3 regions of the Bacillus sp. URHA0034 genome follow, and region 2 is predicted to be linked to each of the others. Evidence: riboswitches for the same ligand, from Rfam matches in the RefSeq annotation. Region 2 holds a riboswitch; each other region holds the start of a gene.
The links. Region 2 has a riboswitch for S-adenosylmethionine ahead of ACZ9EE_RS10985 (homoserine dehydrogenase). Riboswitches for the same ligand answer to the same signal wherever they lie in the genome.
Positions count from the first base shown of each region.

Region 1: another riboswitch for S-adenosylmethionine. It lies ahead of metK (methionine adenosyltransferase); the one in region 2 lies ahead of ACZ9EE_RS10985 (homoserine dehydrogenase).
Region 3: another riboswitch for S-adenosylmethionine. It lies ahead of ACZ9EE_RS18110 (methionine ABC transporter ATP-binding protein); the one in region 2 lies ahead of ACZ9EE_RS10985 (homoserine dehydrogenase).

Region 1 is NZ_JBWCDK010000002.1:4,291,129-4,293,401, reverse strand. It holds gene metK (methionine adenosyltransferase) at 1-1,105, opposite strand, end outside; SAM riboswitch class I at 1,416-1,553, opposite strand; gene pckA (phosphoenolpyruvate carboxykinase (ATP)) at 1,808-2,273, shown strand, end outside.
Region 2 is NZ_JBWCDK010000002.1:1,862,447-1,864,719, forward strand. It holds gene ACZ9EE_RS10985 (homoserine dehydrogenase) at 1-1,210, opposite strand, end outside; SAM riboswitch class I at 1,308-1,417, opposite strand; gene argH (argininosuccinate lyase) at 1,621-2,273, opposite strand, start outside.
Region 3 is NZ_JBWCDK010000002.1:3,343,659-3,345,931, forward strand. It holds gene ACZ9EE_RS18105 (methionine ABC transporter permease) at 1-168, opposite strand, end outside; gene ACZ9EE_RS18110 (methionine ABC transporter ATP-binding protein) at 158-1,189, opposite strand; SAM riboswitch class I at 1,266-1,369, opposite strand; gene ACZ9EE_RS18115 (biotin transporter BioY) at 2,024-2,273, shown strand, end outside.

The sequences.
Region 1 (2,273 bases), 2.4 Mb from region 2:
TTTTCTTGTAGATTGGGCGGCGAAGGTCGAGCATTTTAATGATACCTGCTGGACGAAGGTCAAAGTTTTCTTCTACTAAATCAACTAATTGCTCTTCATTTATTTGGCCGGTTCCAAACGTATCAATTGAGATGGAAACCGGTCTTGCTACACCAATTGCATAGGCAAGCTGAACCTCAACCTTATCTGCCAGTCCTGCCGCCACGATATTTTTAGCCACATAGCGCGCAGCATAGGCAGCTGAACGGTCTACCTTTGTAGGATCCTTGCCGGAGAATGCCCCACCGCCATGACGAGCATATCCGCCGTAGGTATCAACGATGATTTTACGGCCTGTTAAACCTGCATCACCCTGCGGTCCGCCGATAACGAAACGGCCAGTTGGGTTAATAAAATATTTTGTGTTTTCATCAATGAGTTCCTTTGGAACAACAGGATTGATGACATATTCTTTCACGTTTCGCTGAATTTGCTCTAATGCAATTTCTGGGTGGTGCTGTGTAGAAATGACAATCGTATCAATTCGGACTGGTTTATCATTCTCATCATATTCCACCGTGACTTGTGTTTTTCCATCAGGACGCAGATAAGGAAGGATATCCTCTTTCCGTACCTCCGTTAAACGGCGTGCAAGTTTATGCGCCAGTGAAATCGGAAGAGGCATTAGCTCTTTTGTTTCATTACAAGCAAAACCAAACATTAAACCTTGGTCTCCTGCACCAATCGCTTCAATTTGCTCCTCTGACATTTGACCTTCACGAGCTTCAAGGGCTTGGTCAACACCCATCGCAATATCAGGAGATTGTTCATCAATCGAAGTTAAGACCGCACAAGTCTCCGAGTCAAAACCATATTTTGCACGATTATAACCGATACCTTTAATCGTTTCACGGACGATCTTTGGAATATCTACATATGTTGATGTGGTGATTTCTCCTGCTACTAAAACTAGTCCTGTTGTTACTGAAGTTTCAGCGGCAACACGAGCATTAGCATCCTTAGCTAGTATTGCATCTAAAATGGAATCAGAAATTTGGTCACAAATCTTGTCAGGATGACCTTCAGTTACTGATTCAGAAGTAAACAAACGACGTTTTGTTGACATCTGAATTCCTCCTTATTATGGAATTAAGTGAGGTTAGCTGTTTGGGTTTTATGTATACCTGCCGTTTAACCTCGAGTTGATACGGAACTCATTCCCTTAGTAGTATGAAATAAACATGGGATTATTATTATAGAAATGAAAAAGTGCCTTGGTGCTTGGCCCCAGACAAAATTCTATTTTAGTATACTCCCCTTAAAGTTTATACGATGGAATAAAAAGTACAATTATGTAACATAGCACGTAAATACAACAAAAAACCTTTCCATCATAATGAGGAAAGGTTAATAGCAAAAGTTTTGCGTGCCTTTCACTCTTATCGTCCAAGGTCAAGCCTTGCTTCAGGTTTAGCACCTTTGCCCGAAATAACGGATTCAATTGGAGTCCGATTATTCGTTTGCAGGTTGCTGGGTTTCATAGGGCCTGTCCCTCCACCAGCTCGGGATAAGAGAGTATCCGTTCAAGGCTAAATCATAACCTACTCCTTCAAACAATGTCAATGAATTTGTATCAAGTTTTTTCAAAAAGAGAAAATTGTAACTTTAAAAATGAATATTTTCTTTATTGGAGACTAATCCAAGCTTTTGTCCCTCCGCACGAATAAATTCTTAAATATTCACATAATTTCTTTCATTAGTATAGACTATTAAAATAAATGTGTTATACTATTTAACAAATAATCCTAGTAAAGGAAGGTTTCAGTAAATGAATTCTGTTCATATTCCAACTGAATTAAAACAATTGTTACAACAAAGTCATGTCCAGGTACAGCTATCCGTCCCGCAATTAGTTGAAAAGGTTTTAAGAAGAAATGAAGGAACACTGACCTCTACCGGCGCTGTCAGTGTTTCCACCGGCAAATATACAGGACGTTCACCACAGGATAAATTCATTGTGATGGAAGAGTCTACCAAGAATAAAATTGCGTGGGGCTCAACCAATCAGCCTATATCTGAGGAAGCTTTTACGAATCTGTATCAAAAAGTACTTGATTACTTAAGACTACAAAGTGAGATCTTTGTATTCAAAGGGTTTGCAGGAGCGGACAAAAAGTCCCGGCTGCCTATTCAAGTCATTAATGAATACGCCTGGCATAATCTATTTGTACAACAGTTATTTATTCGTCCAACAGAAGAAGAATTGTTAACACATGATCCAGGGTTCACAGTCA
Region 2 (2,273 bases):
TTGCCAAGATATGCTCTTTTTCATATTCTCCTATAATTGGAAAACACACTAGGTCTTGTTTGGAGAGTTCTGCTATTTCTTCCCTTTTTGCCTTAATAATCCATATTCCATCTTTAACATGATCAATCAGTTTAACGGGATGATCAGTCACATTATAAAACCCAGCTATTAGCCAAGTTTCTTCTTGCTGCCCTAGTTCCTGAAGAGCAGTAGTGGTTTCACTTGTTGTTAGTAAACCTTGTCTCTCAGGACGGTTCTGACAGACGTAGACCAGATCCTCAATGACTGCACTTGCAGTTGGAAACATTCCGGCCCCCGGTCCTTGAAGTGTTATTTGACCAACAATATCCGAGGAAATATTTACTGCATTTTGGACCCCTTCTACATGATATAGTGGATGTTCATTTCCAACAAGAACTGGTCCTATAGATACATTTAGTTGATTAACTAATTTCTTTATACTGGCAATATGTTTAAACCTTAGTCCAAGCCTTTCAGCTGTTTCGATTAATTCACTTGTGATTGAAGTGATCCCTGTCCGTTCAACGGTATGCCAATTTGGTTCTTCGCCGAAGGCAAGTCTGCTCAGAATCATGGCTTTGTAAAAGGCATCAAAGCCTTCAACATCATTTGTCGGGTCGGCCTCAGCAAATCCGTTTTCTTGGGCGGCACGTAAAGCATCGGCAAAGGAGAGCTTTTTCTCTCGCATTTCTGTTAAAATGAAATTCGATGTTCCATTTAAGATTCCTTGAACTTGCTGAACACGATTTACATTTAATAACTGTCTTAATGTTTGAATCACTGGAATTCCTCCAGCTACAGTTGCTTCATATCCAACTGAGACATGATGCACTTTGGCAAGTTCAAGCAGCTCTCTTCCGTAGTTGGCGAACATTTCTTTATTCGCTGTAATAATATGACAGCCCCGCTCAATCGCCTTCTTTAGATATATGTAGGTTGGATCCTTATCGACAATGGCCTCGACAACAACATCAAGCTGTGGAAGATTTAGAATATCCGCAAATTCTGTTGTAACTAGGACATCCTTACTAATCGCCCTTTTCTTCTCCTTGTTTTTAATTAGAATGGCAGCCACCTCCACCTTCTTGCCTAAAACAGCTGTCAGTTCTTCTGCATGTGATTGAATCGTCCGATAAAATCCTTCACCAACCGTGCCAAAACCAAGGATTGCCACTTTAATTACAGACATGTTGATATCCACCCTTCTATTATTATTTGCATGATTCTTGTCAGTTTTTTTAATAAATGAAGAAAAGCCCTCTTAATAAGAAGAGGGCGGATTCCTCCTCTTATCTGCCAGGTTAAATAACCTGCAGGAATTAGCACCTTTTCAAGGAATACCTTGAAGGTTGCCGGGCTTCATCGGGCCTAGTCCCTCCGCCTCTCTGGATAAGAGTTATATTTTATTTTTTCATGAAATGTTCAAGTTAAGTTATAAAATGTATTCTAGTTTAATTATTTCTAAATGTCAATATTTTCTTTTAATTCAAATGAAAAGCGCTAGGGCGCTGGAGCTGGACAATTTCCAACGTCGATTTTCATACTTTCTTAATCCAAAATAAAACCCGCCGTTAGGCGAGCCATATTCCTACTATTATATTATCTATGAAGTTTTCCCTCTGCAAGGCCGATTTGATGCTCCACCTGTGCGGGAGCTGTACCGCCAAAGCTGTTTCTGACTGCGACAACTTGCTCAGGAGCTAATACCTCGTAAATATCCGCTTCAAATAAAGGACTGAAGCCCTGATATTCTTCAAAACTTAAATCCAATAAAAACTTATCTGATTGAATGGCATATAGAACTATCTTCCCGATCACTTCATGGGCCTCGCGGAATGGAAGACCTTTCCTGACCAAGTAATCAGCAATATCTGTTGCATTGGAAAAATCATTATTAATCGCCTTCCGCATCACATCTTTGTTGACTGTCATCGTCTCAACCATAGGAGCTAACAGCTTTAATGAACCTTCAAGCGTCTCTACAGTATCAAACATACCTTCTTTATCTTCTTGTAAATCTTTATTATAAGCAAGCGGTAGACCCTTTAGTACAGTCAACAATCCAATTAGGTTGCCGTATGTCCGTCCAGTCTTCCCTCTCAGCAATTCCGGAACATCCGGGTTTTTCTTTTGAGGCATAATACTTGAACCGGTACAGAAAGAATCGTCAAGCTCTACAAACTGAAATTCCTGACTTGACCAAATGACTAATTCCTCAGAAAATCTAGAGATATGTGTCATAATAATCGACC
Region 3 (2,273 bases), 1.5 Mb from region 2:
GAAAATAATGGAATTCTGTAAAATACCATTTTCTCTTGTAATGACTAAAACAACACCAATTGGTATTCCGATAATAACGGATATAATGAGAGCAACTATGACCATATAAAGAGTCTCGTTAATTGAACTAAAGAACTCAGGCCAAAACCAAGACCAATCAAATGGCATCTTCAGACACCTCCCTAATAACAGCATTATGTTCCCTTATATAGTGCACAGCACGCTGAATTTCTTCTTCATCACCTTTAAATTCAACCAGTAAGTTCCCAAATGGACTACCTTGAAGCTCCGTTACCATGCCATGAATTACATTTAAATCAATGGAAAAGTTCTTTGCAGTGTTGGAGATTAAAGGTATATTGGTTGAACTGCCTTTAAAGATGATTCGATAGATGTTCGTATGACCATTATTCATAATTAGTTGTTGAATCGACTTTGGGATGTTATCGTTTAGAACAGTCCGTACAAAGCTTCTGGCAATCTTAGTCTTTGGTTCGGTGAAGACGTCAATGACAGGCCCTTGTTCAACGATTATCCCATTTTCAATAACGGCCACTTTATCGCATACGTCACGGATCACATTCATTTCGTGGGTAATCATTAAAATGGTTACGCCGAATTCATCCCTAACTTTTCGTAATAACTCTAATACAGCCTCGGTGGTATTAGGGTCCAAGGCAGATGTTGCTTCATCGCATAATAGAATATCAGGGTCTGTGACTAACGCCCTTGCAATTCCAACCCGTTGCTTTTGACCTCCCGACAGCTGATCGGGATAATGATTCATCCTATCCTCTAAGCCAACGAAAGTGAGTACTTGTTCCACCTTTTTCCTGATTTCACCTTTGGGTCTGCCTTCCAAGATAAGTGGCATTGCTACGTTGTTAAAAATAGTTTTTGAATGCAATAGGTTATACTGTTGGAATATCATCCCAATCTTTTTTCTTTGTCTACGTAATTCCTTGGGAGTCTGGGATAAAAGATCTATACCATTTATAAGGACTTTCCCTGAAGTAGGGCGTTCCAATAAATTTACACAACGGATTAGCGTACTTTTTCCAGCACCACTAAAACCGACTACGCCAAATATTTCACCTTTATCAACCTGAAGACTTATTCCTTTCAATGCTTCCACTTTTTTCTCTTTGCCTTTTCCATAGCTTTTATGGACGTCTTCAAGTATTAGCAAGATAGTAATCTCCTTTCCGGAATTGTAAATTATACAAAATAGCCTCTTTCATCAGAAAGAGGCTATTTTTATCTAGACCTTATCTTTCAGAATGAAACATTCTGCAGGAATTAGCACCTTTCATTAAATGATGGTTGCTGGACGTCGTCGGGCCTGTCCCTCAGTCTCTCTGGATAAGTTATTTAATTTTAATATAATAATAATATTATGCAATATTAAGACTATTGTCAATATTTTTCTGCTATTTTCAAGTTGTAAACTATTTCTAGTATAGAAATAAAGTTATTAATAGAAAAGGAAGCAAGGGGACGGTTCTCTTGCTTCTAAGCGGGTAAACAAAAACAAATATTAAGATTAAGCCTGGTGAATTAATAAAGCCATCCATCCACGTGAGATACCATCATCTGTAGAATAGAATTAGCTGAGAATGAAGAATTGAAAGATCAGATTGTAATGGTTTCATCTCTTTAACATGGACAGAAAAAAGATTGGGATCGATTGTACTTAAGCCAACAGCTCAGTTTTGTTCAACAAGACTGAAAGGATTTGAATTAATCTTGATGAACCGTACCATAAGTAAATGAGGTCTTTTCTGAAAACAGATACAGCACCATTCCATCATAGTTTAGAAGGTGCTGATTTGCTTATATGAACAAAAGGGTTTGGCCTGCCAAGCCCTTTTTGTATTCTTTGATCAAATGAGCACAACTTAATTTATTTTTCAAAACAAACGCGAATTGTCAACCGCAGTTAATGTTTGGTTGACAATTAACATGAAATTGAATATTATCATAATTAAATTAATTACATATTTATTTTGAGGAGAATGTAAAAATGAAACTTAAAGAAATTACCTTTGTAGCGGTGTTTGCTGCGGTCATGGGTGCTCTAGGTATCGTTCCGCCTATTAATCTTTCGTTTACACCCGTACCTATTACATTGCAAACACTAGGTGTTCTTCTTGCAGGTGGAGTATTAGGGGCAAGATTAGGAGCAATGAGCCAAACTGTCTTTTTACTACTAGTTGCTGTTGGAGTACCTCTTTTATCGGGAGGTCGAGGCGGATTAAGTGTATTTGTTGGAC